Regions from separate parts of the Clostridium sediminicola genome, predicted to be linked through region 2. Evidence: riboswitches for the same ligand, from Rfam matches in the RefSeq annotation. Region 2 holds a riboswitch; each other region holds the start of a gene.
The links. A riboswitch is a leader RNA that binds a small molecule or an ion and turns the genes downstream of it on or off. The one in region 2 is predicted to bind cobalamin.
Positions count from the first base shown of each region.

Region 1 (7,775 bases), on a different contig from region 2:
TATTTACATTGGCAGCTGTAGATAATGAAAAACATTTAAGAGCTTTATCTCAGTTAATGGAATTGTTTTTAAATAATAAAGATATTAAAGAGATTACTAATGCGTCAAAAAAAGAAGAAGTGCTAAAAATTATTAGTAAATATTCAATGATAGATTACTAAGTTTAGAGGTTAGTATGCATAAATCTAATGTTAGAGTAGTATATTTTTAGAAAAATATAGATATCTCAAAAATTTAAATATATCCAAAATAATGAAGGGGGATTTATATATGAAAATATTAGTTTGTTGCGGTAGCGGATTGGGAAGTAGTTTTATGATGGAAATGAACATTAAAAAATTACTAAAAGAGTTAGATCTTGAGGGCATTGAAGTAAGTCATACGGATTTATCTTCAGCAGCGGGGTATAAAGCAGACTTATATGTAGCAACGAGAGATATTGCAGATCAACTTACTTCTTTAGGGGAAGTGCTTACTCTTAATAGTATGATAGATAAAAAAGAATTAAAAGAGAAACTAACTAAAGTTTTCAAAGAAAAAAACTTATTATAATAATTAAAATAAAAAACCACGAGACCGTGGCTTTTTTATTTGCATTTGTTTAAGTTGTTGTTGAGTTTGTGAATTTCACAATAATTATAAGTTGCGAGCAAGTTCGCATTTTATTTCAATTATGAACTTTAAATTAATAGCAACACTGTTTTAAAAAATATTTGTTATGGTCAAAATTTCCGATTCATTTAGAAAGAAAAGGTTTACAGGTAAGGTGATAAAGTGAGGAAAAATATAATAAAATTAAAATATAGAGAGAAACAAGAAATGACTTATTTTAATTAAGAGGAGAAATTTATGTTAGATAAATTGTTAACCGGTGAATTTATAAATTTAAATATTGAATGTTCTACATGGAAAGAAGCAATAATGGAAGGAGCAAAGCCATTATTAGAAAAAGAATTTATTGATAAAAAATATATAGATGCTATATTTCAAAATTTTGAAGAAATAGGACCATATATGGTTATAGCACCTAGGATAGTTCTTTCTCACGCACGGCCAGAGAAAGGGGTGAAAAAATTAGCAATGTCGATGATTACGCTAAAAACACCAATAAAATTCGGAAATGAATTAAATGATCCAGTTAAGCTTGTGGTTACTCTTGCAGCATCTGATAATGATACCCATTTACAAGCTTTGATAGATTTGATGGATCTATTTACTGATATAAAAGATATGAATGTCATTTTTAGTTCTGACAATAAAAAAGAAGTCATAGAAATTATTAAAAGGCATTCAAATATTAATAGTGCATAATTACAAATCAAACAACTAGATTTTTTGATTTGAAAAATATATTTTATTATATTAAAGGAGGTTTGTTAATGCTTAAACTTATACTTGATATCCTGAGTGTTCCCGCAATTTTAGTTGGTCTTATTGCAATGATAGGTTTAATAGCGCAGAAAAAAAGTACTGCTGAGACAATGAAAGGTACAATTAAGACTATTCTTGGTTTCTTGGTTTTAGGTGGTGGAGCTGGAATAGCAGTTGCAGCTTTAACTCATTTCGGGGTTATGTTTGAACATGGGTTTAATGTACAAGGAGTTGTACCTCACAATGAAGCAATTGTTGCATTAGCTTTGGAGACATATGGTACCCCTACAGCATTGATTATGGCTTTTGGTATGGTTGCAAATATTTTAATAGCTAGGTTTACGAAGTTGAAATATATCTTTTTAACAGGTCATCATACTCTTTATATGGCTTGTATGATAGCAGCAATATTAGTTTCTGGTGGAGTTAAAGGTGTACCTTTAATAATTATAGGTTCAATATTATTAGGTTTTACAATGGCAATATTCCCAGCTATTGCTCAACCAACTATGAGAAAAATTACTGGTACTGATGAAGTGGCTTTTGGGCATTTTGGAACTATTGGATATGTTTTATCTGCTTGGGTTGGAAAGTTAGTTGGTAAAGGTTCTGCTTCTACTGAAGAAATTAATTTTCCTAAAGGATTAGGGTTTTTAAGAGACAGTTCTGTTGCTGTAAGTATAACTATGGGTATTTTATATATAATTGTTGCTATTGCAGCTGGGCCAACATTTGTTGAATCTGAACTTAGTGGTGGTCAAAATTTCATTGTATTCTCAATTATTCAAGCTATTACATTTGCCGGTGGAGTTTATGTAATACTTGCTGGTGTTAGATTGATATTAGGTGAAATAGTACCTGCATTCACAGGAATAGCAATGAAAATAGTACCAAATGCAAAACCTGCATTAGATTGTCCAGTTGTATATCCATTTGCTCCTAATGCAGTCCTTATAGGTTTCTTGGCTAGTTTTCTAGGTGGTATTGTTGGTATGTTTATATTAATTGGACTAAATGCAACAATTATTTTACCTGGTGTTGTCCCTCATTTCTTCTGTGGTGCTACTGCTGGAGTATTTGGTAATGCTACTGGTGGTAAGAGAGGTGCTTTCTTTGGAGCCTTTGCACAAGGTTTACTTATAACATTCCTACCAGTATTATTGATGCCTGTACTTGGTAACTTAGGATTTGCTAATACTACTTTTAGTGATGCTGATTTTGGAGTAGTTGGTATTATCTTAGGTAATATTTTAAGATTGTTTGTACATTAACATTCAAATAGGGCAGAACATCTGTCCTATTTTTTATTTATGAGGAGGCTTAAATTATATGAATAATGATAAACTTTTAAGATTAAAGAGAATAGGTATTGATGTTAGAAGAGATTGCATTAGGGTACAGAAAAAGGTGAAATCAGGACACTTGGGAGGTGCTTTTTCAGCTCTTGAAATGATGATTTATTTATATTATGAAAAGATGAATATTGACCCTGCTAATCCATTAAAAGAGGATAGAGATATTTTTATTTTAAGTAAGGGCCATGCATCCATAGGATATTATAGTATTTTAGCTAGGAGAGGTTACTTCCCTTTAGAAGAATTGATGACCTATAGAAAAATAAACTCGCGATTGCAAGGACATAGCCATATAGATGATGTACCAGGTGTAGAATGCAGTTCTGGTTCTTTGGGACAAGGGATATCTTTTGGATTAGGATTAGCATTAGGATATACAAAGCAGAATATGAAAAATAAAGTTTATGTCATGATCGGTGATGGGGAATTGGAAGAAGGCCAAAATTGGGAAGCAATATTACTTCAGAAACATTTAAATTTAAATAATCTAATAATAATTGTTGATAAGAATAATCTTCAGTTAGATGATAACTGTATGAATGTTTTGAGTTTAGATAGATTAGAAGATAAATTTAACAGTTTTGGTTACAATGTTATTACTATTGATGGAAACGACTTTTATGATATTGATGAAGGATTTCAAAAATTTGATAAAGATAAACCTAATGTAATTATTTCAAATACAGTAAAAGGTAAAGGGATTTCATTTATGGAAAATAAAGTAGAATGGCATGCGAAAAAAGTTAATGAAGAAGAGTATATTTCTGCGCTAAAAGAGCTTGATAAACAGGAGGTGGAGCTAAATGGATAAAATCATGGCCCCAAGAGATATGTATGGAGAAACACTATTGGAATTAGGTGAGAAAAATTCAAAAATATTTGTATTAAATGCTGATGTTGCAGCTGCTACTAAAGTAGGATTATTTGGAGATAAATTTAAGGATAGGTATTTGAATGTTGGTATTTGTGAACAAAATATGGTTGGTGTTGCAGCTGGGCTTGCAAGAAGTGGATATATTCCAATAATGAGTACTTTTGCTTGTTTTGCTCCAGGAAGATGTTATGACCAAATAAGACAATCAGTTTCATATTCCAATTTAAATGTTAAAGTGATTTCTACTCATCCAGGCTTAGCTATTGGTATGGATGGAGCTATTCATCAAAGTTTAGATGATATAGCGTTAATGCGTGAATTACCTAATTTTATAGTTTTAACTCCTTCTGATGAGATAGAAACAAGAAAAGCAATAATAGCTGCCATTGAACATAAAGGGCCAGTATATGTAAGAGTTGGTAGGAAAGAGTGTAAGAAACTATTTGATGAAAAGAAAGTATATTTTATTGGTAAGTCTTATAAAATAGTAGAGGGTAAGGATATATCAATTTTAGCTCATGGTTCTATGGTGCAATTTGCTTATGATGCTTCAATAATATTAAAAGAACTTGGTATTAGTACAAGAGTAATAAATATTTCTAGTATAAAGCCCATTGATGTAGATGCAATTATTAGCTGTGCAGAAGAAACAGCAGGAATAATAACTGCAGAAGATCATTTTAAATATGGAGGATTATATAGTGCAGTTTGTGAAGTTGTATCAGAGAAGCACCCATGTATAGTAAAATCAATAGCTGTTAATGATACTTTTGGAGAGTCTGGGATGCCAGATAAATTATATGAGAAATATGGTCTTACAGTAGAGAATATTGTGAAAACAGCCAAAGAAATTATGAGGATATAATAATAAACAGTTAATAACCAATATTAAGCAAAGGGAGAATGTTTAGAAAATCCCTTTGTTTTTTATGAAATTTTAATTGACGATATTGTTTTCTAATAGTTACTAGTGTATTATTGGTATTAATAATACACTAGTAACTATATTTTATCATAAATTAAAATGTTTGATTTTATAGGTAAAAATATATATATTTCGCATATTAATAAACTAAGGATAAGGAGGTGTGTGAAATTAGACAGCGTATAAAGAATACAAGGTTTGAGATTTTTTTTGCAAACTTTTTTAGGATTTTATTAGCATTATCGATAGTTATAAGTTTTTTAAGAAAAGACTATCTTGACTTTTTTATAGCAGTATTTACTTTATTTTTAACTTTCTTACCATTTATTATTGCAAAGAGGAATCATATAAAATTACCTTCCAGTCATCAAGTAATTATTTTAGCATTTATATTTGCGGCTCAATATTTAGGGGAGTTAAACTCTTATTATTTGAAATATTGGTGGTGGGATGTTATGCTTCATACTATGTCAGGGGTAATCCTAGGTTTTGTTGGAGTTTTGTTGGTATATATTTTAAATAAAGAAGATAAGGTAGATGTATATTTAAGTCCTTTTTTTGTTGCAGTTTTTGCTTTTACATTTGCAGTAGCTACTGGTGCCTTATGGGAAATATTTGAATTTATAATGGATTCTGTATTTGCTTTGAATATGCAAAAATCAGGTCTAGTAGATACTATGTGGGATTTGATAGTTGATTCATTAGGTGCTTTTGTTGCTGCATTTTATGGGTATTTATATGAAAAACACGAGAGTTCTGAAACTGTTAACAAATTATTTTCTAATTTTTTGAGTATTAATAAGGAAATATTTGAAGAGGAAGATAAAATAGATAAAAGTGTTTAAGGAGACGATAGTAATGAAACAATTTTTGAATAATTTTCTTTTATTCATTCAATTTTTCACAAGAATACCAATAAATAAAAATTTGCAATGTGAAAAGGAGAACTTTAGGAAAGGTGCTATATTTTTTCCTATAATAGGATTGATAATAGGAGGAATTCAGTTTATTTTTGCAAAATTATTATTTGACTATTTATCATTTAATGTTTTAGCAGTATTGGTAATAATGATTCCTGTTATAGTCACAGGTGCTTTACATTTAGATGGATTAGGAGATTTATGTGATGGATTTTATGCATTCAAAGGTGGTAAAGATAAGATTATTGAAATAATGAAAGATAGTACTATAGGAACTTTTGCTTGTGCAGCAATTATTTTTGATATTTTATTAAGATATACAACTATGGAAAATTTGCTTCAGTATAGAAATTTATGTTTTATTATTGTAGTGCCAGTTATATCACGATTTACAATTGTATTAATTGCTTATTTAGGAAAGAATGCAAAAGAAAATGGAACAGGGAATATTTTTATAGGAAATATAAATCTACCGATTCTTTTAACCTCATTAATAATAACAGTAGTAATTAGTAGTTTATTGTTAAATATTATTGTTGCAATTAGCTTAATTTTGATAAGTGCATTAGTAACATTTGTATTTAATAAATATTGTGAGTACAAAATTGGAGGGTTAACTGGAGACCTTTTAGGTGCAAACAATGAAATAATTGAGATTTTTGTTTTGATAATAGGGGTAGCAGTTTTATAATGCTAAAAATATTACCAAAAGAACTGTATATGTCAAAAAATAATTCCTTGATAAATTAAATTAGTTATAATAAACTATACTTACATGTGAATAAGAAAAAATTTTGGTGCCAATTAGTTGGTGAAAAGGGAATGTGGTGAAATACCACAGCAGCCCCCGCTACTGTAATGATGGACAAATCTTTGTAACCACTGTGAAAACAGGAAGGTAAGATAAGGTAGAAATCAGAGCCAGGAGACCTGCCAAGAGTTTTTTGGAATAACTTTCGGAGGGAAGGTTGATTCTCTGTTTAATTGGAGATTTTTACAAACACACTCTGGAAGTGTGTTGTTTTATTTTTTGGAATTATAATAATAGTTTTGGGAGGAGTAATATGTCAAAAATAATGATTCAAGGAACAGGATCTACAGTTGGGAAAAGCATACTTACTGCGGCGCTTTGCAGAATATTTAAACAAGATGGATATTCGGTAGTTCCATTTAAAGCTCAGAATATGTCTTTAAATTCTTATATAACACTTGACGGAAAAGAGATGGGAAGAGCACAGGTTTTACAAGCGTATGCTGCTGGCCATGAACCACAAGCATATATGAATCCAATTTTGTTAAAACCAACGGGAGATAAGAATTCTCAGGTAATTGTAAATGGAAAAGTATACGGAAACTATACTGCTGTTGAATATCATAACCTTAAACCAATATTTAAAGATATGCTTAAAGAACAATTCGAAGAGCTAGAAAAGGAATTTGACATTGTTGTAATTGAGGGTGCTGGAAGTCCGGCAGAAATTAATTTAAGAGACAATGATATTGTAAATATGGGATTTGCAGAATTAGTAGATGCTCCTGTTTTATTAGTTGGAGACATAGATAAGGGTGGAGTTTTTGCATCTCTTGCGGGGACAATGATATTGCTTAATGAAGATGAAAAAGCTAGAGTTAAAGGAACTATTATCAATAAGTTTAGAGGAGATGTGGAAATACTAAAACCAGGACTTGATATGATATATGATGTAATAAAAGTTCCTTGCGTTGGAGTAGTACCATATTTTAATTTACAATTAGAAGATGAAGATGGTGCAGTAACATTTAATAAAGAACAAAATGCACCAATTGATATAGCAGTTATTAAGCTACCGCATATATCAAATTTCACTGACGTTGATTCGTTAAATATTGAAGAAGATGTAAGTGTTAGATATATTACAAGAGTAGATGAATTTAAGAACCCTGATGTTTTAATCATTCCGGGAAGTAAAAATACCATAGAAGATTTATTAAGTATTAGAAATGCTGGGATTGAAGATAAGATTATTGAATACAGCAAGCGTGGAAAAATTATAGGAATTTGCGGTGGATATCAGATGTTAGGAAACATTATAAAAGATCCTATGCATACTGAAACAAAATTAGATGAAATAGAGGGATTGAAATTACTGGATATTAGTACTGTTATGCAAGAAGAAAAAGTTATGACAAGAACGGAAGCGGTTTTCTCAAATAATTTTAATAAAGCATTAAATATTGAGAATGATGAAAAGAGAGTATATGGATATGAAATTCATATGGGAGATACTTACTATGGTGAAAATACTATGCACTTATTTAATATTGAAGAAAAAAACTGTGAAAAAGTAAAT
Region 1 is NZ_BAABMF010000037.1:4,794-12,568, forward strand. It holds gene ACQ3F0_RS25770 (BglG family transcription antiterminator) at 1-161, shown strand, start outside; gene ACQ3F0_RS25775 (PTS sugar transporter subunit IIB) at 271-552, shown strand; gene ACQ3F0_RS25780 (PTS sugar transporter subunit IIA) at 850-1,311, shown strand; gene ulaA (PTS ascorbate transporter subunit IIC) at 1,380-2,642, shown strand; gene ACQ3F0_RS25790 (transketolase) at 2,701-3,537, shown strand; gene ACQ3F0_RS25795 (transketolase family protein) at 3,530-4,465, shown strand; gene ACQ3F0_RS25800 (DUF2238 domain-containing protein) at 4,687-5,370, shown strand; gene cobS (adenosylcobinamide-GDP ribazoletransferase) at 5,384-6,136, shown strand; cobalamin riboswitch at 6,224-6,397, shown strand; gene ACQ3F0_RS25810 (cobyric acid synthase) at 6,510-7,775, shown strand, end outside.
Region 1: linked by a shared signal. The riboswitch ahead of ACQ3F0_RS25810 (cobyric acid synthase) and the one ahead of ACQ3F0_RS09180 (ABC transporter substrate-binding protein) in region 2 are both predicted to bind cobalamin.

Region 2 (7,775 bases):
ATCAATTTTCAAATAATCTGAAGGTACATTTTTGAGATAGTAAATAGATGAAAATCCAACTCCAAAATCATCAATAGAAAATTGGTAATTATTTTTCTTGAATTCTTTTATTATTGAAACAAACTTATTCAAATTCTCAATATTTTCTGTTTCAGTTATTTCGAATATAATATTTTCATGTTTTACTCCATATTTATCAATAATGGAGTTGGCCTTATTTAAATAATCAGTACTATTGGTAACTTTTCCAGATAAGTTAAAAGAAAAAATCAATTTATCATCTTTATCTATTTTATTTTTGTATAAAAGAGCTTTTTCTAGCATCTTCAAATCAATTTCACCAATCAAATTATTCTTTTCAGCAATCAAAATAAATGGATATGGAGATAAAAATTCTTCTCCATCTTTTATTCTCATAAGTACTTCATATTTGATTATTTCTTTTGTTTTTATATCTAATAATGGTTGAAAGAATGGTACTATTCTATCTTCTTCTATTGCCTTTCTTAAATAATTTAATTTTTTAGAATCCTCATCCATATTTTGAGACAGTTCTTTTAAACTTGTAACTACAAATGTATTATTATGTTTTAAGGACCTTGTAATTTGTTCTATTTTTGGAATAGTAGTGTTGATTTTTTCCATTTCTTCCTTGTTCAAATCTATTAAAGCTATATATGATTTAATAAGAATTTTATTTTTATCTATATCAAATTCCTTATATTTTAATTCCATAAGATATTTTTCCACACTCTTTATAATTTGTTCTTTTTCTATTTCTTTAAATAATAAAACAAGTTTGTTTTCACTAGCACTATATATTGTTGCTTTATCATTAAATATTTCACTTATAAAATGGGCATAATTATTTATCACTGCATCTGCCTTATCATTTCCATATTGCTCATTTATATCATTTATGTTTTTGATAATTATCGTTAATATTGTAGCATTGTCTGAGTATTTTGATTTTTTCTTTATGTCTTTTAGTAATCTATATCTTGATTTAAAACCAGTTACATTATTTATATTATAAGACCTATTAAGTAAATAGTTTACTAAAGCTAAAATTAATAAACATATAAGGAAAGTGAAAATTCTAATTTTTGACAAATGCTCTTCCAATTTATCATTTATCACTGATGAATTATTAAATACAAATAATTTCCAGTTGAATTCATCAATATTACTATGATATCCTCTTACTTCTATATCATTAATTTTTTCAGATAATTTATTACGAAAATACTTCTTATACATTTTTTGAATATCTATATTTAGTTTGTTTTTTTCTGGTTTAGTTATAATTCTCCCTGTTGGAGATAGAAGATAGATATCATAAAACTCTTCATTTAAATCATCCACAAAGTAATTTCCGATATCTTCAACAAAAATATCACAACAAACAACTCCTAATAATCTCGCTTCTCTATATATTGGATAACTAATTGTTATACAAGGTTTATATGAATTTGAATCATTATATACATCACTTATTATGGGCGCCTTTGACCTTTTAGTCATTTTATACCAATGGCGACTTCTTAAATCATTTTTAATACTAGTTAGCTTAATCAAGCCATTATGCCTAATTTTATCACCCGTTGCATCATAAACAAAATAAACGGAATGAATCAAACTTGACGATAATTGCTTGTTTTTAAATACACTTGTAATAATACTGATGCTTTCATCAGAAGTTTTATCTAAGTTGTCTCCTAAAATTTTAGACATTAATTCTCCAGTAGATTCTATATAAATTTTTTGGTTTTTCATCTCATCATGAATAAGAGAAGAATACTGTGCAGTACTTTGCTTTAATGCCAATTCACTTCCAGCTTTAATGTCACTGCTATAATTGTTTTCTAATATATAGCCAACAATAAAAGCAATTATAATAATACATAGGGATAATACAATATTTCTCTTTCTATATATATTCATTTCTTCATCTCCATAGCAAACCGGTAACATAATTTTTATTTGTAACTAAAAACATATACTGTATATAATATTAAACACTGAACATATTACATTATAATACTTCATTTTACATTATTCAACATTATAGAGTATCGTTAACAACTAAATATTAGTAAAATACCTGATTTTCAACAAAATTAAAGAACAAAACTCACTATTTTTGCTAAGTTGAGCCCTGTCCCTTTAGTTTTCTATATTTTAGTTTAATCCTATATTTGCTCCAAACGGTATAATTAGAGGTTTATTAGTCATGGGATTTTTGATAATTGTAAAATTTAATTTATATACTTGCTTTACATTTTGTTCAGTAAGTACCTTATCTACTGACCCTTTTTCTACTATCTGACCTTTATTTAGCATAAGTATTTTGCTTGAATATTCTGCTGCCAAGTTCAAATCATGTAAAACCATAACAATTGTTTTGTTTTCTTCTATACTGTATCTTCTCAAAGAATCTAATATTTCTATTTGATGATTAATATCAAGATGAGAAATTGGCTCATCTAAAAGTATTATGTCCGTTTGCTGAGCAATAGCTCTAGCTATGATAGCTCTCTGCATTTCACCACCACTAATTTTATTAATATTTTTATCTTTTAAGTTCCACGTATTGGTTTTTTTCATGGCATCCTCCACTTGCATTAAATCTTCTTCACTTTCCTTTCCAAATCTATTAATATAAGGATTCCTTCCCATAAGAACAATATCAAATACTGTGAATTCAAAATCTATGTATGTGTTTTGAGGAACCAAAGCCATTTGTGTTGCAATTTCCTTATTATCATACTTTCTAATGTCTTTACCATTAATGAAAATGGATTTTTTATTAGGGTTAACAATCCTTGAAATATTTTTCAAAAGAGTAGTTTTTCCAGATCCATTAGGTCCAATTATACAACAAAAATCACCTTTATCTATAGTAACGTTGATATCTCTAAGAATAGTTATATCTCCATATTTAAAATCTAAATTTTCAATTTTAATAATTTCTTCACTCTTTTTTCTTATTTCCAAACTAATCACCCCTATTTTTTATTATTCTTCCATAGTAAATATATAAAGAAAGGAGCTCCAAATAACGAAGTTATAGCTCCAACTGGAATTTCAGTAGGTGGTATAAGATTCCTTGCCAAGGTATCACAAATTATTAAAAAAATTGCTCCTCCTACTGCAGAATAAGGTATTAAAACCTTATGTTCTGGACCTATCATCAATCTAAACGCATGAGGTACCAATAAACCTACAAATCCAATAACTCCGCTTACCGACACAGCAGACGCCACCATTATAGAAGTTATTAGAAGCAACTGCTTTTTGACTGTTTCAACGTTTATACCTAAACTTTGTGCCGAACTTTCTCCTGTTAACATTATATTTAAATCTCTGGCGTAAATATAAACCATTATAATACCAATTATTATAATAGGAGTGATTACTATAACTCTTTCCCAATCAGCAGCCGAAAAACTGCCCATTGTCCAAAAAATAATTTTTTCGACATTATCTCTATGAAAAACCATTAATAATGATATTATTGATCCCAGAAAAAAGTTTACAGCTATACCTGAAAGCAACATATTAACTACCGGAACTTTATTTCCTACTCTTGCTATATTATAAACTACAATTATAGTAACAATTGCACCACTGAATGCTGAAAAAGTTATTATTCCTAGACCAAAAAAAGATATAGTAAATCCAAAAATAATAGCTATGGTTGCGCCAAGTGCTGCTCCAGTAGAAACTCCCAAAACATAAGGGTCAGCCATAGGGTTTTTAAATATTCCTTGATAAGAACATCCTACAGTTGATAACCCTGCTCCTACTAGCCCTGCTAATAATATTCTTGGTAATCTTATCATTAAAATAATCTTCTGGTAAACTTCTTTTATATCATTAGTATTTATTAACTTTTCTATTAAGGGTATTTTATCTAAAATAATTCTAATAGAATCTAAAAATGATACATTTGCAACTCCTAAAGTAGCAGAAATAACTATTACTATGAATAAAAAAATTAACATTATAAAAAATTTTTCTTTAAAATATTTTTTTTTGTTAGCGTAATCCATTATGTCACCTATTTTCATAAAACTAATCAAATAAATCGGGATGAATTAATTTTGCCATAGCTTCTAGACCATCAGCTAATCTTGGGCCTTGAAGTTGTATCAGATCACTATCAATCTCCATTAATTTTCCTTCTTTAACAGCAGTTAAATCTTTATATCCATTTGCTGCTTGAATTCCTGTCTTTGAATCCCATTTATTTGAGCAAATAAGGATGTCAGGATCATTCTCAACTAGTTTTTCCAAGCTATAAGACCATCCATCTACATCGTAAGCAGCATTATTAGCTCCTGCCATTTCTATAATTCCTCCAATAAATGTTCCCTTGCCAGCAGTATAATCTCCACCTTCTCCATACCCAATAACGTAATAAACAGAAGGTTTTTCAACATCATTAACTGTATTAATTACAAATTCTACTTTTTCCTTCATATCTTTAACTACTTTATCAGCTTGAGAATTTTTATTAAGTATATTTGCTACTTTTAATATGGATTCATAAGCTCCATCAAAGCTTTCTTCTCCATACAAAACAACAACTTTTACTCCTAATAATTCTAATTTTTCTAAGATTTCTTTTTTGAAATGAGTAGATGCAATAACCACATCTGGTTTAAGCTCAACAATTTTTTCCACATTAGGATCTTGCATCCCTCCTATTGATTCAATTTTCGATACTTCCTGTGGATAAGTGCAATAATCAGTTCTTCCTATTAATTTCTCTGATGCTCCTAATGCAAATACTATTTCAGTTATATTGGGAGCAATAGAAATAATTTTTTGAGGTTCTTCTTCTATCTTAACCTCTCTTTTCAAAGAATCTATAATAGTTAGTGGATATAAAGTTTTTATTTCTTCTTTCTTTATCTCTTTATTTTCTTCTACTTTCTTTTCCTTAGTATTTTTATTAATGTCACTTATAGTCTTTCCACATGCAACAAAAGAGAACATAAAAATTGTAATTAATACTAATCCTAACCCTCTTTTAATTTTGCTCATATTTTCTCCTCCTTATCTTTGTAAGTCCGCAGCTTTTATTACAAAAATAAAAACCGCTATCAAAGGATAACAGTTCATAATTCTAATATACGATATATGATATTTAATAAATTTCCAATTAAAACAACTATTGAAATGCATAAATATCATACAAAATCATAACATTAGCTTATCCTCGTAAGTTTGTTATTTATACTTTATAGGCAGGTCTCCTGGCTTAGTATCAACACATTCTAACACCTTCCCGATTTCTCAGTGGCAAATTATTAGAACGCTCCTCATTACAGTGGCGGGACCGCATGGGTTTTTAACCCATTTCCCTCTAATCACCTTTTATGGCAATCACCTATAATATTTGCAATATTCTATTGTTAAATACATATTATCAATCTAAAAAAACTATGTCAAGATAAAAGTTAATCACTGCCATTATAATATTTTTTCAATTAAATTATTACTTTTAATTTTTCTAATATCAATGATCCCAAATGGATACCGTTTTGCACATAAACTTCCCACAATCACCGTAACAACTTCAGCAAATATTACTGCCATCCATATACCTTTGTCTCCAAATATCATTGGCATTAATAGTAACCCTATAAGAAGTGCTATTAGACTCCTCGATAATGACAATACTCCTGATAACACTGGTGAATTAACAGCAGTATAATAAGTGGCTAAAGTTATATTTATCCCTGTCAATAAAAATGAAAATGCAAAATACTTTAATATATATGTTGCTAACTCAATAGTCCCTTGTTCTTTGATAAATATACTGGCCAATCCTTCTCCAAACACCAACGAAACTACACAAACTATAATCCCTGAAACTAAATTTGCATAAATTGACATATTCCTTAAACTCTTAACTCTTATGAGTTTATTTGCACCTAGATTATAACTAACAGCAGATTGGATTGCCTCTGCAAAACCATAAAATACTGATGTTGTAACTGTTGATATTTGCATAGCTACTGCAAATGCTGCTACACCATGAACTCCAATATTTTTTATTATTATAATATTATATAAAAGTCCTGCAATAGATACAGCTGCCAAACTCAAGAGCTCAGATGATCCATTAAATAGCATTGCCCATATCTCTTTCTTCTTAAAAATAGGAACTGAAAACTTCCATGATGATTTATATTTAATAATATATAACATAATTATACACGGAATTAATTGTGAAATCCCTGTAGCAAGAGCAGCTCCTTCCATACTCCATCCAAAAATTACAACAAAAACATAGTCCAATATTATATTAATAACTGTACCACATAATATAATCACAACTACTTCAACAGGCTTACCATCTAATTTCAAGAAAAATGAGCATGCGAAAACTAATAAAAATGGTAGAAAAAACAATGAAATAATTTTTGCATAATCAATCATAAACTTTGCCACTTGACCTTCTGCACCTAATAAATCGGCAAATCTTTCACTTAATCCAAATAAAAGAATAGTACCCATAACTGCAACTATTCCTAAAAATACTATAGTAACATTAAAATAATTATTACTTTTATCATTCTCTTCTTTTCCTTTATGAATACCAGCTAATGTAGTTCCACCAATGCCAATCATTGCTGCTATTCCTGACAAAAACATGATAACCGGCATTATAAGCGTAATTCCTGATAAACCATCAGCCCCTACATATCTCCCAATAAATACTGAATCTACAAAACCTGCAGTTTCTTGTGCCAATAATGCCAATATAGATGGAACTGCATAGCTCCAAAAAATCCTTGGAATTTTATCTTTCCCTAAGTCAATATCTCTTCTTTTATTTGATTCCATTTTTTCCTATTTCCTCCCGATTGTCATACTTATAAAACTTGTTAAAACTCTTCTTCTCTTTTATAATAAACCTTGAAGTAGGTTCAAGGTCAATAAGGAGGTTATGAATATTGCGTAAATATTTAACTATTGGTGAATTGGCAAATTTATTGAATATAGCAACATCAAATATCCGTTACTATGAAAAAGAAGGTTTGGTATCACCATGCAAAATTGATGATAATGGCTATAGACTTTACGATTATTCCCAGTTAGATAAATTAGAATCAATTCTCTTATTCAGAAAGCTAAATATTCCTTTAAAACAATTGAAAACTATTATAAATAATTATTCTATTGACGATTACATTGAAATTCTTAATTCATCCCTATCGTCCATAGATTCAAAAATAATTGAGTTACAAAACAAAAAAAAGTATGTATCCAAAAACTTGAATATGCTGAGAGATTTCAAAGGTTTAAAAACAAATTATCAAATTCTATATATTCCTGAAAGAAAACTCTATTGTATTCAAACAGGAAAAATATTTGAATATACAATAAAAGAAATGTATGAAATTATGAAATCTAAAAACATAAATTATTTAGATGTAACTCACGATATCTATTATATTAATTTAGATAATGAAAATTTTACAATTGGTATACCTAAAACACATGAAACAAAAAACTTCGAGGGATATGATACTATAATTCTACCTAAAGGAACTTATCTAAACTATAATACCTTTATTGAAGATTTTGAAGAATTTGATATTGAAGAAACAAAATTTTACGATTATCTAAAAAAGAATAAGCTTGTGCCAATAGGAAAAGTTATTTCAATAGAGAATATCAGATATTCAAACTTTCATCTGGAGAGTATTAATTTAAATTTGCAAGTTCTTATAAAGAGATAATTAGATTTTTATTTG
Region 2 is NZ_BAABMF010000004.1:57,704-65,478, reverse strand. It holds gene ACQ3F0_RS09195 (EAL domain-containing protein) at 1-1,944, opposite strand, end outside; gene ACQ3F0_RS09190 (ABC transporter ATP-binding protein) at 2,182-2,997, opposite strand; gene ACQ3F0_RS09185 (FecCD family ABC transporter permease) at 3,009-4,055, opposite strand; gene ACQ3F0_RS09180 (ABC transporter substrate-binding protein) at 4,078-5,052, opposite strand; cobalamin riboswitch at 5,238-5,417, opposite strand; gene ACQ3F0_RS09175 (MATE family efflux transporter) at 5,482-6,861, opposite strand; gene ACQ3F0_RS09170 (MerR family transcriptional regulator) at 6,972-7,760, shown strand.

Region 3 (7,775 bases), on a different contig from region 2:
CTGAAGAAGGTTTATTATATCCCTCAATAATAGTTCCATCTAACTTTAGAACAACCAAATCTTCTGAAGTCATTGTATCATATGGTATACTTGATGGAGTTATAACCATCTTATCTGTTTTACTATCATAAACACTTACGTTTCCACTAGTTCCAGCTACAAGCCCTAAATTATATGATGATTTTGCAGCTTCTAATAATTCATATTTTAATTCCTTTAAATTCATATCTAACTCTCCTATATTTTTTTAAATTGCTAGTTTTAAAATTTCTACTATGTCACCTTTTTTTAGTTGTTTAAAGTTACCAATATGATCTGAATTACCAATGGCTTTGATTTCCATTTCTTCAAACCTATCTACAGGAATCCCTGCTTCAGTTAAAGTAATTTTTAACCCTAATGACTTAAAGAACTCTTCTAAACAAGCTATTCCTTTTTCTACTACTATTTCTTTATTATTTTCATTTTCAACTCCAAATACTCTTGTGGCTAATTGTACAAATCGATCTATATTTACATTCTTAACATATTTCATCCATGCAGGAAAAATTATTGCCATTCCTGCACCATGAGTTATATCATAAAGAGCGCTTATCTCATGCTCAATTCTATGAGAAGCCCAGTCTGTAATTCTTCCTGCATCTAACATGCCATTATGTGAAACTGTCGCTAACCACATAATTTCTGCACAATTATCATAATTTTTCGGTTCTTTCTTCATCTTAGGACCAACCTCTAAAATAGCTTTCATTGCACCTTCCAATAAATAATCACTAAGTACTGAACTTTTTGTAGGCGTGAAGTACCTTTCAAATAAATGTGATAAAATATCAGCTATTCCACAAGACATAAAATATGGTGGTATCGTATAACACATTTCAGGATTCAAAATAGAAAACTCTGGAACAATCAATTCACAATCTATTCCACATTTTAAATTCTTCTCTTCATTGGTAATAATACTACTCTCTGACATTTCTGAACCTGAACCTGGAATTGTAAGGATTGTACCAACTTTTAAGGCCTCTTTAGGTGTTGCTTTACCTGAATAGAAATCCCAAACATCACCATCATACTTTGTTCCTAAAGCAATGGCTTTTGAAGAATCAATAGCACTTCCTCCACCAATAGCTAATACAAAATCAATATTTTCTTTCTTACAAATCTCAATACCTTTATACACAAGCGACAACCTTGGATTAGGAACTACACCGTCTAAAACAACACATTCCACACCATTTTTTTCTAATGATTTAATAATCCTATCAAGAATCCCAAACTCTTTTAGGTAATCTCCACCGTAGTGAATCAATACCTTTCGACTATGTTTTATAACATGTTCACCTACTGTATTTTCAGCATCTTTTCCGAAAATAATTTTAGTAGCACTCTTAAATGTAAAATTTTCCATTACAACTTCACCCTCCTATTCTTCACTCGCAATAACTATTTCCACTTCATTTTTAATTAAAACCTCTTTATATTTTTTCGATATTTCTCTATCTGTTATAATCACGTCTAATTCATTCAATTTACAAATTTTATTGACAGAAGGTGAATCAAATTTTGTATAGTCTACTACCAAATACTTTTTCATTGAATTTGTCAACATATTTTTCCTTACCATTGCTTCTAATTCATGATTATCTGTTACACCCATGTCTGTACTTATTGAAGAACAGCTTATAAATGCTTTATCAGCAGATAATTTTTCTAAGTTCTCAGTTGTCATATATCCAACAAAAGAGCTAGTACTTTTTCGAAGTATTCCACCTAAACAAATTACTTTAACAGTCTTACTTTTATCAAATTCATGTGTAATCATCAAAGAATTCGTAATAACAGTAACTTTTTTCTTGCTTGTATTTAAATTTTTAGCAATATACAGTGCTGTTGTGCTACTATCAAGCATGATACAGTCACCCTCTTCAATCATTTCAATACACTTTTCACCTATCAGTTGTTTCTCTTCTAAATAAATTTTTTCCCTTATTCCAATTGGAACTTCATTATCTGCGGTTTCAGGTAAATATGCACCACGTCGAACTCGTTTTAATTTGTTTTCTTTTTCAAGTTTATCCAAATCTCTTCGAACGGTCTCTTCGGATACATCAAATAATTCACTTAAATTACTAATTAATACACTACCATTTTCTATTAATAATTCTTCTATTTTTTTCAACCTGTCAACTGCTAACATTGCTTCTAATCCCTCTACATTCTTATTTTTATTTGTTAACAACATTTTACCACATATCACAACTTTAATCAACATAAATTAATATCGCGACACATTTATACACATTTCTCCACAATATTTTTAAATATTTATACACATAAACTAATTAATATTCTATAATAAAGACTCAGATGAGATTATGATTCATCTGAGTCTTTATTGTAAAATATGTTGATTTTCCATTTTTTTATTTGGCATTTAATCTTTTTTATAATATTTCAAATGAATTTCTTAATGTCCCATCAGTTTTCAAAGCATTCATCAGTGGCTGAGCACAATGATTCCCAAATCTAATAGCTATATTAAATTTATCTAAAACTATCCCTAGATCATAATTGCTGCCACACAACAAAATTTGAATGATGCTCTGCTTCGCTTACAATAATCCTATCTCCTTCTTTTAAAAAGGATAGAAATCATAAAACCACTTATCAATGATAAGCGGTTTATATATGCACAAAAAGACCAATATAGTATATATAGTCTGATTTTGCCCCCTACCATCCGTAGAGTTAATAGCAACTCAATATAGGCAGGTCTTCTGACTCAAGTTTCAACGCTGTTTATACCTTCCCACCTAATTAAAGGCAGTGGATAAAAAATAAACAGCTCGACTTATACAGCGGCGGGACCGTCTAGGCTTCTAACCTAATTCCCTATTATCCATAATAATTTTATGGCACCTATATCTACAATATTCACTTTAACTAATATTATATGCAAGGTAAATAAAATTGTCAATTTGGCTTCTATATAATATTATTTCTAAACAAAACTCAAATCAATCATGAAATTCTTTTCTATATTCGATATATTTTTCTGAAATTTCTTTGTTGTTACTAAAAAATTCGCATATAATTTTTAAATTCTTCACAGTTTTGTCTGTAATTATATGTTCTATTAATTCAGTCTCAAGTAAAGCATCTTCTTTACAACCTATAAAAGACAAGAATCCCTCTATTATATTATGTCTTTTTAATAAAGATCCTCCAATTTTTTCTCCTTTATACGTTAAAGTTACTATCCCATACTTTTTATAGTTCACAAATCCTAACTCACCTAGTTTCTTTACCATTTTAGAAGCTGAAGAATCCTTAACATTTAGTAATTGAGCAAGTGTATTTATTCTAATATAGGGTTCATTTAAACTATTTCTATAAATCATTTCTAAATAATCTTCAAGTGCAGGAGTTAACATATTTTTATTATACCTTTGTAATTCATAACCTCTAACTGTATAAAATTTATCATCCATTAAACCACCACCATTTTTCCACTAATTATTTTATTACATTTTTAGATTAATAATTCACAACTACTATAAATTGCGAAAACTTCTTTACAAAAATCTCTCCATATAGAATATATATTAATAACATATTAAAAGTATTTATCATATCTTAGTGTAGAGAAAACTTTTTTCTCTAAGGCAATTCTTTTTATTTAAAACTAATATTATAAAATTGTATATGACGAGGTAGTTTTAATATGAACACTAATTATATTCCGCTAAACTTATTACCACTCGGGAAAAAATGTAAAGTAAAAAAACTTATAGCTAAAGGTTTGTTGAGAAGAAGATTGCTGGATTTAGGTTTAATTAGTGAAACAGTAGTAGAATCTTTGCAAAAAAGCCCATCTGGAGACCCTGTTGCTTATCTTATTAGAGGTGCGGTAATTGCTCTACGCTCTGAAGTAGCTTCTACTATACTAGTAGAATATACAAATCAGTAACTTTAATCATTACTATTAATTTATATTAATATAAAAAATTATTATGTATGGAGGAAAATTAATGGGACTTACCACTAAATCCACTGGTAAAAAAATTCTTGAGGAAGAACTTAAAATCGAAAAAACTAATTCATATGATAAAGTAATTGCTCTAGGTGGAAATCCTAACGTTGGCAAAAGTACAATTTTCAATAACTTAACTGGTCTTAATCAACACACCGGTAACTGGCCTGGTAAAACTGTTACAAATGCACATGGAAACTATTCTTTTAATGGCACTAACTTTGTATTAGTTGATATTCCAGGAACCTATTCACTAATGGCAAATTCAGTAGAGGAAGAAGTTGCAAGAGATTTTATCTTATTTGGAAATCCAGATGCAACAGTAATTATTGTTGATGCTACTTGTTTAGAAAGAAATTTAAATCTTGTTCTACAAACCCTTGAGATAACTTCTAAAGTAGTTGTATGTGTTAATTTACTTGATGAAGCAAAAAGAAAAGGTATTTCAATAGATTTACACAAATTATCTACTCAGCTTGGAGTACCTGTTATAGGAACAAGTGCTATTAAAGGAAAAGGTTTGAAAAAGTTAATGGCAGCAGTTTACGATATTACATCAAACAATGTTGATCCTAATAGTATAGAAATTATATATGACAAATTAATAGAAACTGCTATAGAGAAAATTGAAAAAGTAGTCAAATTACACCTTGGTGAAAAGCTCAATTCTAGGTGGGTATCACTAAAACTTTTAGATGGAGATAAAACTATTTTAAGCTCTATTAATAAATATCTAAATTTTAATTTAACAGATCAAATAGATATTATGAACGAAGTTGCCGAGTCAAAAGCGTATTTGAAAGAAAGCGGTATAGATTCAGATTTGTTCCGTGATTCAATTGTTTCTCATTTAGTAAGAGTTTCAGAAAAAATTACCAGTAATGCTGTTTCTATTAAAATCGAAAATTATAATAGTTTTGACAGAAAAGTTGATAAGTATCTTACCTCAAAAAAATTTGGAATTCCAATTATGATTGCTCTTTTAAGTATAGTTTTTTGGATTACTATTACTGGGGCTAATGTGCCTTCTCAACTTCTAGCTAATGGACTGTTTTGGATTGAAGATAGACTTACTGAATTTTTTATATGGTTGGGGACTCCTACATGGGTACATGGATTATTAGTTAAGGGGATTTATAAAACACTTGCTTGGGTAGTATCTGTTATGCTGCCACCTATGGCCATCTTCTTTCCTCTATTCACATTGCTTGAAGACTTAGGGTATTTACCTAGAGTGGCTTTTAACCTTGACAACTACTTTAAGAAAGCATGCGCCTGTGGAAAACAAGCTTTAACAATGTGTATGGGTTTTGGTTGTAATGCTGCTGGTATAATAGGCTGTAGAATAATCAATTCACCTAGAGAACGGCTAATCGCTATTATCACCAATAACTTTGTTCCTTGTAATGGAAGATTTCCAACCCTTATTGCCATTATAGTAATGTTCTTTACTGGTATTATAGACGGACCTTTTCAATCTATAGTGTCCACATTTATTCTCACTGGAGTAATTATTCTTGGAGTTTTAATGACACTAATAATTTCAAAAATACTATCAAAGACTATATTGAAAGGAATTCCTTCAAATTTCACTTTGGAGCTACCACCCTACAGAAAGCCGCAAGTAGGCAAAGTTATTGTTAGATCTATTTTTGATAGAACTCTATTTGTCCTTGGTCGTGCAATTATTGTAGCAGCACCTGCTGGGTTAGTTATATGGATAATGGCAAATATTCATATTGGAAATCTAAGTATTTTATCCCATTGTGCTAATTTTCTAAATCCATTTGCAATAATGATTGGATTAGATGGCTATATTCTAATGGCTTTCATCTTAGGTTTTCCTGCAAATGAAATAGTTGTTCCAATTATAATTATGAGCTATATGTCAAAAGGAAGTATGCTTGAATTGGATAGTTTAAGCGAGTTAAGAACTCTTCTAATATCTAATGGCTGGACTTCTTTAACCGCAATATGTGTAATGTTATTCTCCTTAATGCATTGGCCTTGTGCTACAACCTGCATGACAATAAAAAAAGAAACTCAAAGTTTAAAATGGACTATTATTTCTTTTTTAGTACCTACTATTACCGGTATAATTGTTTGTTTTGTAGTTGCTAATACTGCTAGGCTATTTGGAATTTGTTAAATCAATTACCTTTTCATAATAACTATAAATTGCGAAGAAAAACGCTTCGCAATTTATAGTTGACGGTTGACAGTCTACAGTAAAGGTTGATTTTCTTTCAGAAAATCTTTAACTAAGCCTTTATCTGCTTTGCAAATTAGAATAATGATCTTTTGCCTATTCAAAAGGAATTAATTTACTTTTTAGTTAATTAAAACCTTTCATTTTAGTGAAAGATGTCCTTTACTGTCAACTAGTTCGTAATCTATTTCAATTACAATTTAAATAAATGATTTTTATTTAATCCCATTATTAACTCACTATACCATACCCTCCAGTAACAGGATCTTTAAAAAGCGGTATCTGTGGTGGATTAACTGTAAAAAATATAAAAGCCAAAGCAAGTAAAACTATTGCTACAAAAGATATAATATTTATGATTTCATTTACATTTCCATTGCATACTGTAATTTTATAACCGATAAACTGGCTTATAACTACACTTACAATAAATATTAATATGTCCATCACAATAAAATTATCTCCTACTATCCCTGTATATGTGTAAAACAATATAATTATTAGCAATATACCTGAATAAAACGAAACAGCTTTTGCAGTGATATAGTTATTATAGTCTTTTCCAATAAATATGTATTCTATTATTGAAAAGAAAAATGATGGCCAAAACAATAACTTTAGATGCTCCCATGTGCTTTCGTTTACTGCACTAAACAATCCAACAAAAGAATTATTTCCTGACCATTCATAAAGAAAATGAAGTAGTACACCAAAAACAATTATAAATAAAGTTCCTACTATGTACCATTTTTTAATATTATTTTTCATTAAATATCACCTCATATCTATATTTATAGAAAACTTATTTATTGTATACGATTTATGTATAAAATAATTCTTATATGATAATACTTTTATAAGATAAACTAAATGAAGTCTAAAATCATAATTAAAAGTGAGGAAACCAAAATGAATTTTGTAACAGGGGATATGCTTTGGACAAGTATAAATAAAATAAAAAACAAGTATCAATACTTAAGTGAAGATATAGAATGTGATGTTGCAATTATTGGAGCTGGTATTACAGGTGCAATTGCAGCTTACTATCTTACTGAAGAGGGAATAAACACTGCAATCATTGACAAAAATATAATAGGCTTTGGAAGTACAAGGGCATCTACTTCAATACTTCAGTATGAAATAGATACTGATTTAATCGGACTTAAATCTATGATTGGTGCAGAAAAGGCTTTGAAATGCTTTAAACTTTGCGAAAAAGCTGTTTATGATATAGAAAATATTATAGAATCCTTAGATGATAATTGTGATTTTTCCTTAAAAGAATGCTTCTATTATACATCAAATTCTTCAAAGGTATCTTCTTTAGAAAAAGAATATAATTTGAGAAAACAAAACGGATTTGATGTTACATACATCAATAAAGATATGGCAAGAAAAAAGTTCTCTTTTCCCGTTGAGGGAGGAATTCTCTCTAACTCTGGAGCAGCACAAATAGATCCATTTCGATTTACACATGCACTCATATCAAAATCTGTAACAAAAGGACTTAGTGTTTATGAAAATACTGAA
Region 3 is NZ_BAABMF010000009.1:179,542-187,316, reverse strand. It holds gene ACQ3F0_RS15615 (class II aldolase/adducin family protein) at 1-226, opposite strand, end outside; gene ACQ3F0_RS15610 (iron-containing alcohol dehydrogenase) at 248-1,411, opposite strand; gene ACQ3F0_RS15605 (DeoR/GlpR family DNA-binding transcription regulator) at 1,427-2,275, opposite strand; gene ACQ3F0_RS15600 (aminotransferase class V-fold PLP-dependent enzyme) at 2,448-2,588, opposite strand; partial or broken gene ACQ3F0_RS15595 (aminotransferase class V-fold PLP-dependent enzyme) at 2,569-2,640, opposite strand; cobalamin riboswitch at 2,754-2,941, opposite strand; gene ACQ3F0_RS15590 (metal-dependent transcriptional regulator) at 3,021-3,494, opposite strand; gene ACQ3F0_RS15585 (FeoA family protein) at 3,728-3,973, shown strand; gene feoB (ferrous iron transport protein B) at 4,035-6,185, shown strand; gene ACQ3F0_RS15575 (DUF6512 family protein) at 6,477-7,013, opposite strand; gene ACQ3F0_RS15570 (NAD(P)/FAD-dependent oxidoreductase) at 7,155-7,775, shown strand, end outside.
Region 3: linked by a shared signal. The riboswitch ahead of ACQ3F0_RS15595 (aminotransferase class V-fold PLP-dependent enzyme) and the one ahead of ACQ3F0_RS09180 (ABC transporter substrate-binding protein) in region 2 are both predicted to bind cobalamin.

Region 4 (7,775 bases), on a different contig from region 2:
CATCAAATAGATAAAAAGTGGTATATTTTACTACTTTTTTCTTTGTTTGATGGTATAATGTTTGTATGTATAGCCGATATATAATGATATAATATTTATATACTTGCAAAATTTTATGAGGTGATTTTTTGATAACTAAGGGTAAGAAACCTGTTACAATAATTGGAGGAATATTTGATAAAAAACTAGAGAAAGAGTTTTTTGAAAGTGAAATAAGCAGTTTTAAGAAACATATACAGATTATACTATTAATAATTTCTATAGCATATATCGCATATGGAACTTTAAATAACGTTTTAGATGGTAAAGCAATTCTAAATATAACCACATATATGAGGATTGCTATTTTATTGTGTAGTATTTCTTTGATAATTGTGATAGAAAAATCTAAAAATTATAATGGTTTAAAAAAATGGTTTACATTTTATGAAGTGATTTTTTGTGTGGTTTACTTAGTAAGTACATATTTAAACGGATTTTCAGATTATTTTATTCATTGTTTTGAAGTTATTGTTATTATGATAGGAATTTTTTTGCTACCCAATAAATGGATAAATTCTTTAATAGTTTCATTGATGTTTGCAATATCTTATTTTATTTTTTCTTATGCAGTAATAGGAGATATCGAGGTTATGCATTTTTTGGCAACAATATCTTATGTTACGATAAACATTTTATTTATTGGTGTATTAACATTTAGAATTTCAAGCTATAAAAGGGTTCAATATTTAACGGAAAAGAAATTCTCGCAGGTTTCAATAATTGATCAATTAAGTGAAATAAGTAATAGATTTAAATTTGATGAGGAATATAGAAGATTATTTAATTATTATAAAAATCATAAAGGAAATCTTGCTATAGTTATGTTTGAAATAGATCATTTCAAAAAAATAAACCTAGAATTGGGACAATCTGTAGGAGATAAAGTTTTAAGAGAAATTACAAAGATGGTAAAGGTTTTTATAAGAGGTAATGATGTATTTGCTAGATGGGGTGAAGAAGAGTTTGTAATACTACTGTCTGGTGTAGATACAAGAATAGCTTTGAATGTAACTAAACGTATAAAAGAGGGTATTTGGGACCATTATTTTAGTAATGTAGGAACTATAACATGTTGTTTTGGTGTGGCGTCCCCTCAAGAAGGAGAGAGTATGGAAGACTTATTAGTTAGAGTTAATAAATATCTAAAAAGAGCTAAAAAAGAGGGCGGTAACGAAATTATTTTTAACTAATTATGACTTTATATATAGGAGATTATTATGAGAAAAAGACAAAACATATTTAGTAAAATATTATTTATATTAATGTTTTTATTACTTATAACTTCAGGTATAGGATTTAAATATTATTTTATGGAACCTATTGAAGTAGAAAAAATATCCTATATTGATGATTATAAGACTATAAATGTACAGTTTAGCACTGGTATAGTTTTAGATGAAAAGACCAAAAATAATATAAAAGTTCTGGATTCCAGTGGTAATTCAGTTGCTCTTAGCTATAGTTTAGTTTCAGATAGTGAAAATTTAGTTATTAAACCAGCTGAAAGTAATTATAATTTAGGAGAAAAATACACTTTTCAAGTTGACGATGTTCAAGGAAGATATTTCGGTAAGTTAAATGAGCAGATCAAAACAGAATTTTTAATAGATAAATTACCCATTGAACAATCTTTAGGTCTTGGAAAATATATGACTGAAAAGGTTAGCAATGATAAAGAATATGATTGGTATGTTGACCAAGCAAACACAGGAAAATATTCTAGTACAAACTGTGGACCAGCTAGTGCAGAAATGCTTGGTAAATGGGCAGATGAAAATTTCCAAGGATATGCTGAGGATGCTAGGAATTTACACTATGGCGATGATGGTGGATGGTTTACTGAAGATGTTCAAAATTATCTCAAAAGCTATGGTATAGAATCAAAAATGCATTTAAATGTAACAAAAGAATTTATAATTTCACAATTAGATAAAGGTAATATAATGCTATTAGGAATAAAATCAGGAGAAATATCTATAAATGAAGATTCCTATGAAGAGCATGTTGATAGATTTTATTGGGGTTCCAGTGGACATTTTATTATAGTAAAAGGATATATAGTAGTTGATGATAAGATGTATTTTGAAGTATACGACCCAAATAGTTGGAATGAAACTTATTCAGATGGAACATATAAAGGAAAAGACAGATATTACAAAGAAGAAGAAGTAATCAGAGCATCTAAAGTATGGTATGATAAGTTGTTAATTATAGAAAAAAATAATAATTTATAAATTATTATTTTTATTATTAATTTTAGCTTTATTTCTATTTATATATATAAATAATACAAAAAACTAAAATATATTTATTGTTTGGCGAATACTAATAATGTATAATGAAGTCATAATAGAATATTGAATAATCTTGGTACTTTTTATAAGTTTAATAGGGAAAGCAGTGAGAGTCTGCTACAGCCCCCGTTACTGTAAACAAAGACGAATCCCGGGACCACTGAACTTTTAGTTTGGGAAGGTGGGAGGAGAGTGATGTGTAAGTCAGGAGACCTGCCAGCGATTATTAAGAACAGATACTTCGGAGGGAAGTGAGTTTCACAGCTATAGTTATTAAAAAATATAATTATGGTATAAGTCATAGAATACAAACCTCTGTTTATAGCAGAGGTTTTTTGTTTTGGGAAATCAAAACTTAGACAGTTTACAGCAGAGAATTTTGCGCAGCAAAATTGATATTTATGGGGTGTTATCATGATTCAAATTATAGGTTTGAGACATAACCTAGATATTTCAATAAGAGAAAAACTTTCAATATTAAATAAGCAAATTGAGGGAGCTTTAGATAGCATAAATAAGTTTTCAAAAGGCTCTGTAATTCTTAGCACATGTAATAGAACGGAAATTTATTTTGATTCTGATGTAATAGGAGAAAGAGCTGTTGATAAAGTTTTTGAAGAATTGAATTGGGATAAAAGTCTTAAAGAATATACATTTTTTCGTGAAGAGGAAAGAGCAGTTCATCACTTAATGGAAGTGACATGTGGATTTCATTCAAAAATACTTGGAGAAGATCAAATACTCTCACAAGTAAAGACTGCTTTTGAGATATCAAAGAAAAATAAGAGTATCAGTAAAGCATTACATAGGCTTTTTCAGCTAGCAATAACTTGTGGAAAAGAATTTAGATGGAAAAGTGGTATGTACAGAATTCCAATATCATCTTCCTCTATTGTAGCTAAAGAGAGTTACAAAAGAAATGTGTCAAAATACATGTTAATTGGTTATGGTGAGGTAGGTAAGCTTGTTGAAAAATACCTGACCAATGATAGATTAGAGAAATTATATATAGTTGTAAGAAATAAAGAAATCTATAAATCACAGGATTCAAGAATAGAATATATCTCATTTCATGAAAAAGTTCAAAATTATAATAATGTTCAGTGCATAATAAGTTGTACATCATCGCCACATATAATTGTAAAGAAAGACGAATTACCCCATAAAAAATTCCTTGTTTTTGATATGGCAATTCCTAGAGATGTGGAAGAGGAAGTAAAAGAACTTCAGAAAGTAGAAGTAATTGATATAGATAGAATTTCTCTTATGGATAATGAGAACAAGCAAAAAAGAAAAGAAATAATGGAGCAAAACAGAGAAATATTAGATAAATATATTCACGAATATAGAGACTATGAACTAATAATGGATATAGTTCCTTATATAAAAGATATGAAAAACCTTAGTGAATCTGTAAGTCAGCGAAGATTCAATACTTTTAAAAATAAAAAGTATACAAAGAATCCAGATGAGTTAGCAAAAACAATGATAAAAAGTACATCAGATTTTTATATAAATCGAGCCATAGAAGTACTAAAAGAGGAACAATTGAAAGGTAGTGGCGAAGAATGCTTGAACATAATAGAAAAGATATTCTTTCCTCAAAAATAGATTATGCCACAATTTCATTAATATCAAATGGCATGAGAGTATTAATAATCGGTGCAGGAAAAGCAGCTCTTATAAAAGCCAAAACATTATTGAAAAAAACATGCTCAGTAACGGTTATATCTAAAAAAATTTCAGAAGAGTTTTATGAATTATCTCAAAATAATAATTTACAAATTATAAAAGATGAATATAGAAAAAGTTATATTAATGATAAGCATCTTATAATTATTGCGATTAACGATGATAAAAAACTTAAAGAAATTATAGAGGATTGCGAAAACCTTTCAAAATTATATTTAAATTGTACAGATTTTAAAAAGGGAAACTTTATAATGCCTATGAGTGGAGAAACTGAGAATATCGGATATAGTATTCACACAAAGGGAGGAAGTCCTAGAATTAGCAGATACTTAAATAAAGTAATCAAAGATAATTTAATGGAGTACGATGATTTTGTTGGTTATGCAGTAGGACTTAGAAAGAAAGCCAAAGAGAGTGAGTTCAAAAAAGAAATATTAGAGTTTATATCAAGTGAAGATTTTAAATACATGTTTTCAAAAGAAAAAGCGGATTTAGTTTTGAAAATGTTCTATGGAGGGAAAAATTTTGAATATAAAATTGGCGACCAGAAAGAGTAAGTTAGCACAGGTTCAAACTGAATATGTTATGGGGCTATTAAAGGAGAATTTTGATTTAGATAGTGAAAAACTCTTGATAGTTACAGAAGGCGATAAAAGATTAGATGTGTCTTTAAATAAGATTGGTGGTAAGGGATTATTTACAAAAGATATTGAATTAGCTCTTATAAATGAAGAAGGGGATGCAGCTATTCACAGTATGAAAGATGTTCCTTATGAAATGAATGAAATATTTGAACTTGCAGCTATGCCTGAAAGAGAAGATGTTAGAGATGTGTTTATAGGAAATAAGGGCATTCATTTTAGAGAATTACCACAGGGTGCTGTAATCGGAACTAGTAGCCTTAGACGAGAAAAACAATTAAAAATGTTAAGACCAGATATCAAAACAGTACCTATTAGAGGAAATGTTCAAACCAGACTAAAAAAAATTGAGACGGAAAATCTTCATGGAATTATACTAGCGGCGGCAGGACTTAAAAGATTAGGAATGGAAGATGTTATAACAGATTATTTTCACCCAATGGATATGGTTCCAGCAATCGGACAAGGAGCTTTAGGAATCCAAATAGTTTCAAAAAGTAAAAATGCAGATATATTTAGAAAACTAGATAATAATAAAGTTAGAATCTGTGTTGAAGCGGAAAGAGCATATATGAGAGAACTTAATGGTGGATGCCATATTTGTATAGGAGCTCATGCTACCCTTCATGGAGATAAAATGAATATCATAGGTATTTATGAATTGAATGGAGAAGTAGTTAAAAAACGAATATCTGGACACAAAGATAATGGCAAAGAACTTGGACGCGAACTTGCAAGAAAAATATTAGAAGGTTAAGGAGATAGATATGAGCAAAGTTTACCTTATGGGTGTTGGCCCTGGAGATGAAGAACTAATGACACTAAAATCAGCTAGAATTCTAGGTGAGTGTACTGCGGTAATGTACGATAGACTAGCTGGCGGTAATATTTTAAAACATATTAATGAAGATTGCGAAGTTTATTATGTAGGGAAAGAACCTGGTGCTCATTATAAGACTCAGGATGAAATAAATGACTTAATGGTTGAATTAGCTAAGAAAGGTCATATTGTAGGAAGAGTTAAAGGGGGAGACCCTTATGTATTTGGAAGAGGTGGCGAAGAAGCTTTAAGACTTATAGATGAAGGTATAGAGTTTGAAGTAGTTCCAGGGATCACTTCTGCTATTGCAGTTTTAAATTATGCAGGAATACCAATTACTCATAGAGGCTTGGCACAAAGTTTTCATGTATTCACAGGAATGAGTGCTAAAAAGCTAAACATCAACTGGGATGCAGTGGCAACTTGTGAAGGAACCTTAGTATTCTTAATGGGACTAGGAAGCTTGGATGGAATAATTGAGCAATTAGTTTCAAGAGGTAAAGACGAAAAAACTCCTTGTGCTGTAATTATGAGAGGTACAACGGCAAAGCAAAAAAAAGTTGTAGGAGACTTAACAAATATAAGCGTAAAAGTAAAAGAAGCAGGATTACAATCTCCTTGTATAATCGTGGTTGGGGATGTTGTTAAATTAAATTCAGAATTAAATTGGAAAGAAAAACAACCTTTATTTGGACTAAATGTTTGCGTAACAAGAACAAAAGAGCAAGCAAAGTCTTTAACAGAGAAATTAATAAAACTTGGAGCAGAAGTTACAGAAATAAATTCTATCAAAATACAAAGGACAGCTGAAAATCTTGAGGAGTACATATATAGATTAGAAAATTATGATCATATAATTTTTACTAGTGTTAATGGGGTAAATGCCTTCTTTGATTATCTAAAAGAAGTAAACTATGATATTAGAAAAATTAAAGCTATATTTTCATCAATTGGACCTGCTACAACTAAGGCTATAAAAGACAGAGGAATAATCCCAGAAATAGAAGCAGAACATTTTGTTGCAGAGTCACTGTTCGAAAGCTTGAAGACTGAAGTTGAGAGCGGAGAGAAAATATTAATTCCAAGAGCAAAAATTGCAAGACCATATTTAGTAGATGAATTAAGAGATTTAGAATGTCACGTTGATGAAGTACCAGTTTATGATACTTTAATGGGAGACTTAGTGAACAAAAGAGCATTTGAAGATGTAGATATTGTTCTATACACAAGTCCTTCAACAGTAAGAAATATGATTAAAATGATTGGATTAGAAGAACTTAAAAAGAAAAATTCACTAGCAATTGGACCAATAACAAATAAAGAGCTAATGGATAATGGAATAGAAGCCTTTGTTTGCGAGGAATACAGTAGTGAAGGGTTGATAGAAAAACTATTAGAAATTAAGAAAAACTGTAGAGGATAGAAATTAGTCCACAGAGATTAAAAAGAAATGCACAATTAAGGAGGATTTTCTTACAGAAAATCTACAACAATTGTGCATTGAATAGAACTGGAGGTAAGAAATTTGTTTAGTAGAAATAGAAGGTTAAGAGAAACAAGTGCAATTAGAGCAATGGTTAGAGAGAATAAATTAAGTCCTGATGATTTTATTTTGCCTATTTTTGTTGTTGAGGGCGAGGGAATTAAGGAAGAAATTACTACAATACCTGGCAATTATCATTATTCTATAGATATGCTTGATGGGATTGTAAAAGAGGTTAATGAAGCTGGTGTTAAAGGGGTAATAATATTTGGAATCCCAGATACAAAAGACGAGATTGCTTCTTCTGCTTTTGATCAAAACGGAATTGTTCAAAAAGCTGTAAGAAAAATAAAAGAATTGAGTCCAGAGCTTTATGTAATTACAGATGTTTGTATGTGTCAATATACTAGCCATGGTCATTGTGGAATAATTGATGGTCACAAAGTTGACAATGATAAGTCACTACCATACTTAGTTAAAATCGCATTATCACATGCACAGGCTGGAGCAGATATGGTGGCACCATCAGATATGATGGATGGTAGAGTTTACGCTATGAGAAAAGAATTAGATGAAAATGGATATAGTCATGTTCCTATAATGAGTTATAGTGCAAAATATTCTTCTGCATTTTATGGTCCATTCAGAGAAGCTGCTCATTCAGCACCAGGCTTTGGAGATAGAAAAACTTATCAAATGGATCCAGCTAATTCAAGAGAAGCTATAAGAGAAATGGAAGATGATATAGCAGAAGGTGCAGATATAATTATGGTGAAACCGGCCTTATCATACTTAGATATTAT
Region 4 is NZ_BAABMF010000006.1:27,258-35,032, reverse strand. It holds gene ACQ3F0_RS11815 (FMN-dependent NADH-azoreductase) at 1-14, shown strand, start outside; gene ACQ3F0_RS11810 (GGDEF domain-containing protein) at 129-1,232, shown strand; gene ACQ3F0_RS11805 (C39 family peptidase) at 1,260-2,276, shown strand; cobalamin riboswitch at 2,395-2,571, shown strand; gene hemA (glutamyl-tRNA reductase) at 2,751-3,947, shown strand; gene ACQ3F0_RS11795 (NAD(P)-dependent oxidoreductase) at 3,905-4,585, shown strand; gene hemC (hydroxymethylbilane synthase) at 4,554-5,426, shown strand; gene cobA (uroporphyrinogen-III C-methyltransferase) at 5,437-6,912, shown strand; gene hemB (porphobilinogen synthase) at 7,015-7,775, shown strand, end outside.
Region 4: linked by a shared signal. The riboswitch ahead of hemA (glutamyl-tRNA reductase) and the one ahead of ACQ3F0_RS09180 (ABC transporter substrate-binding protein) in region 2 are both predicted to bind cobalamin.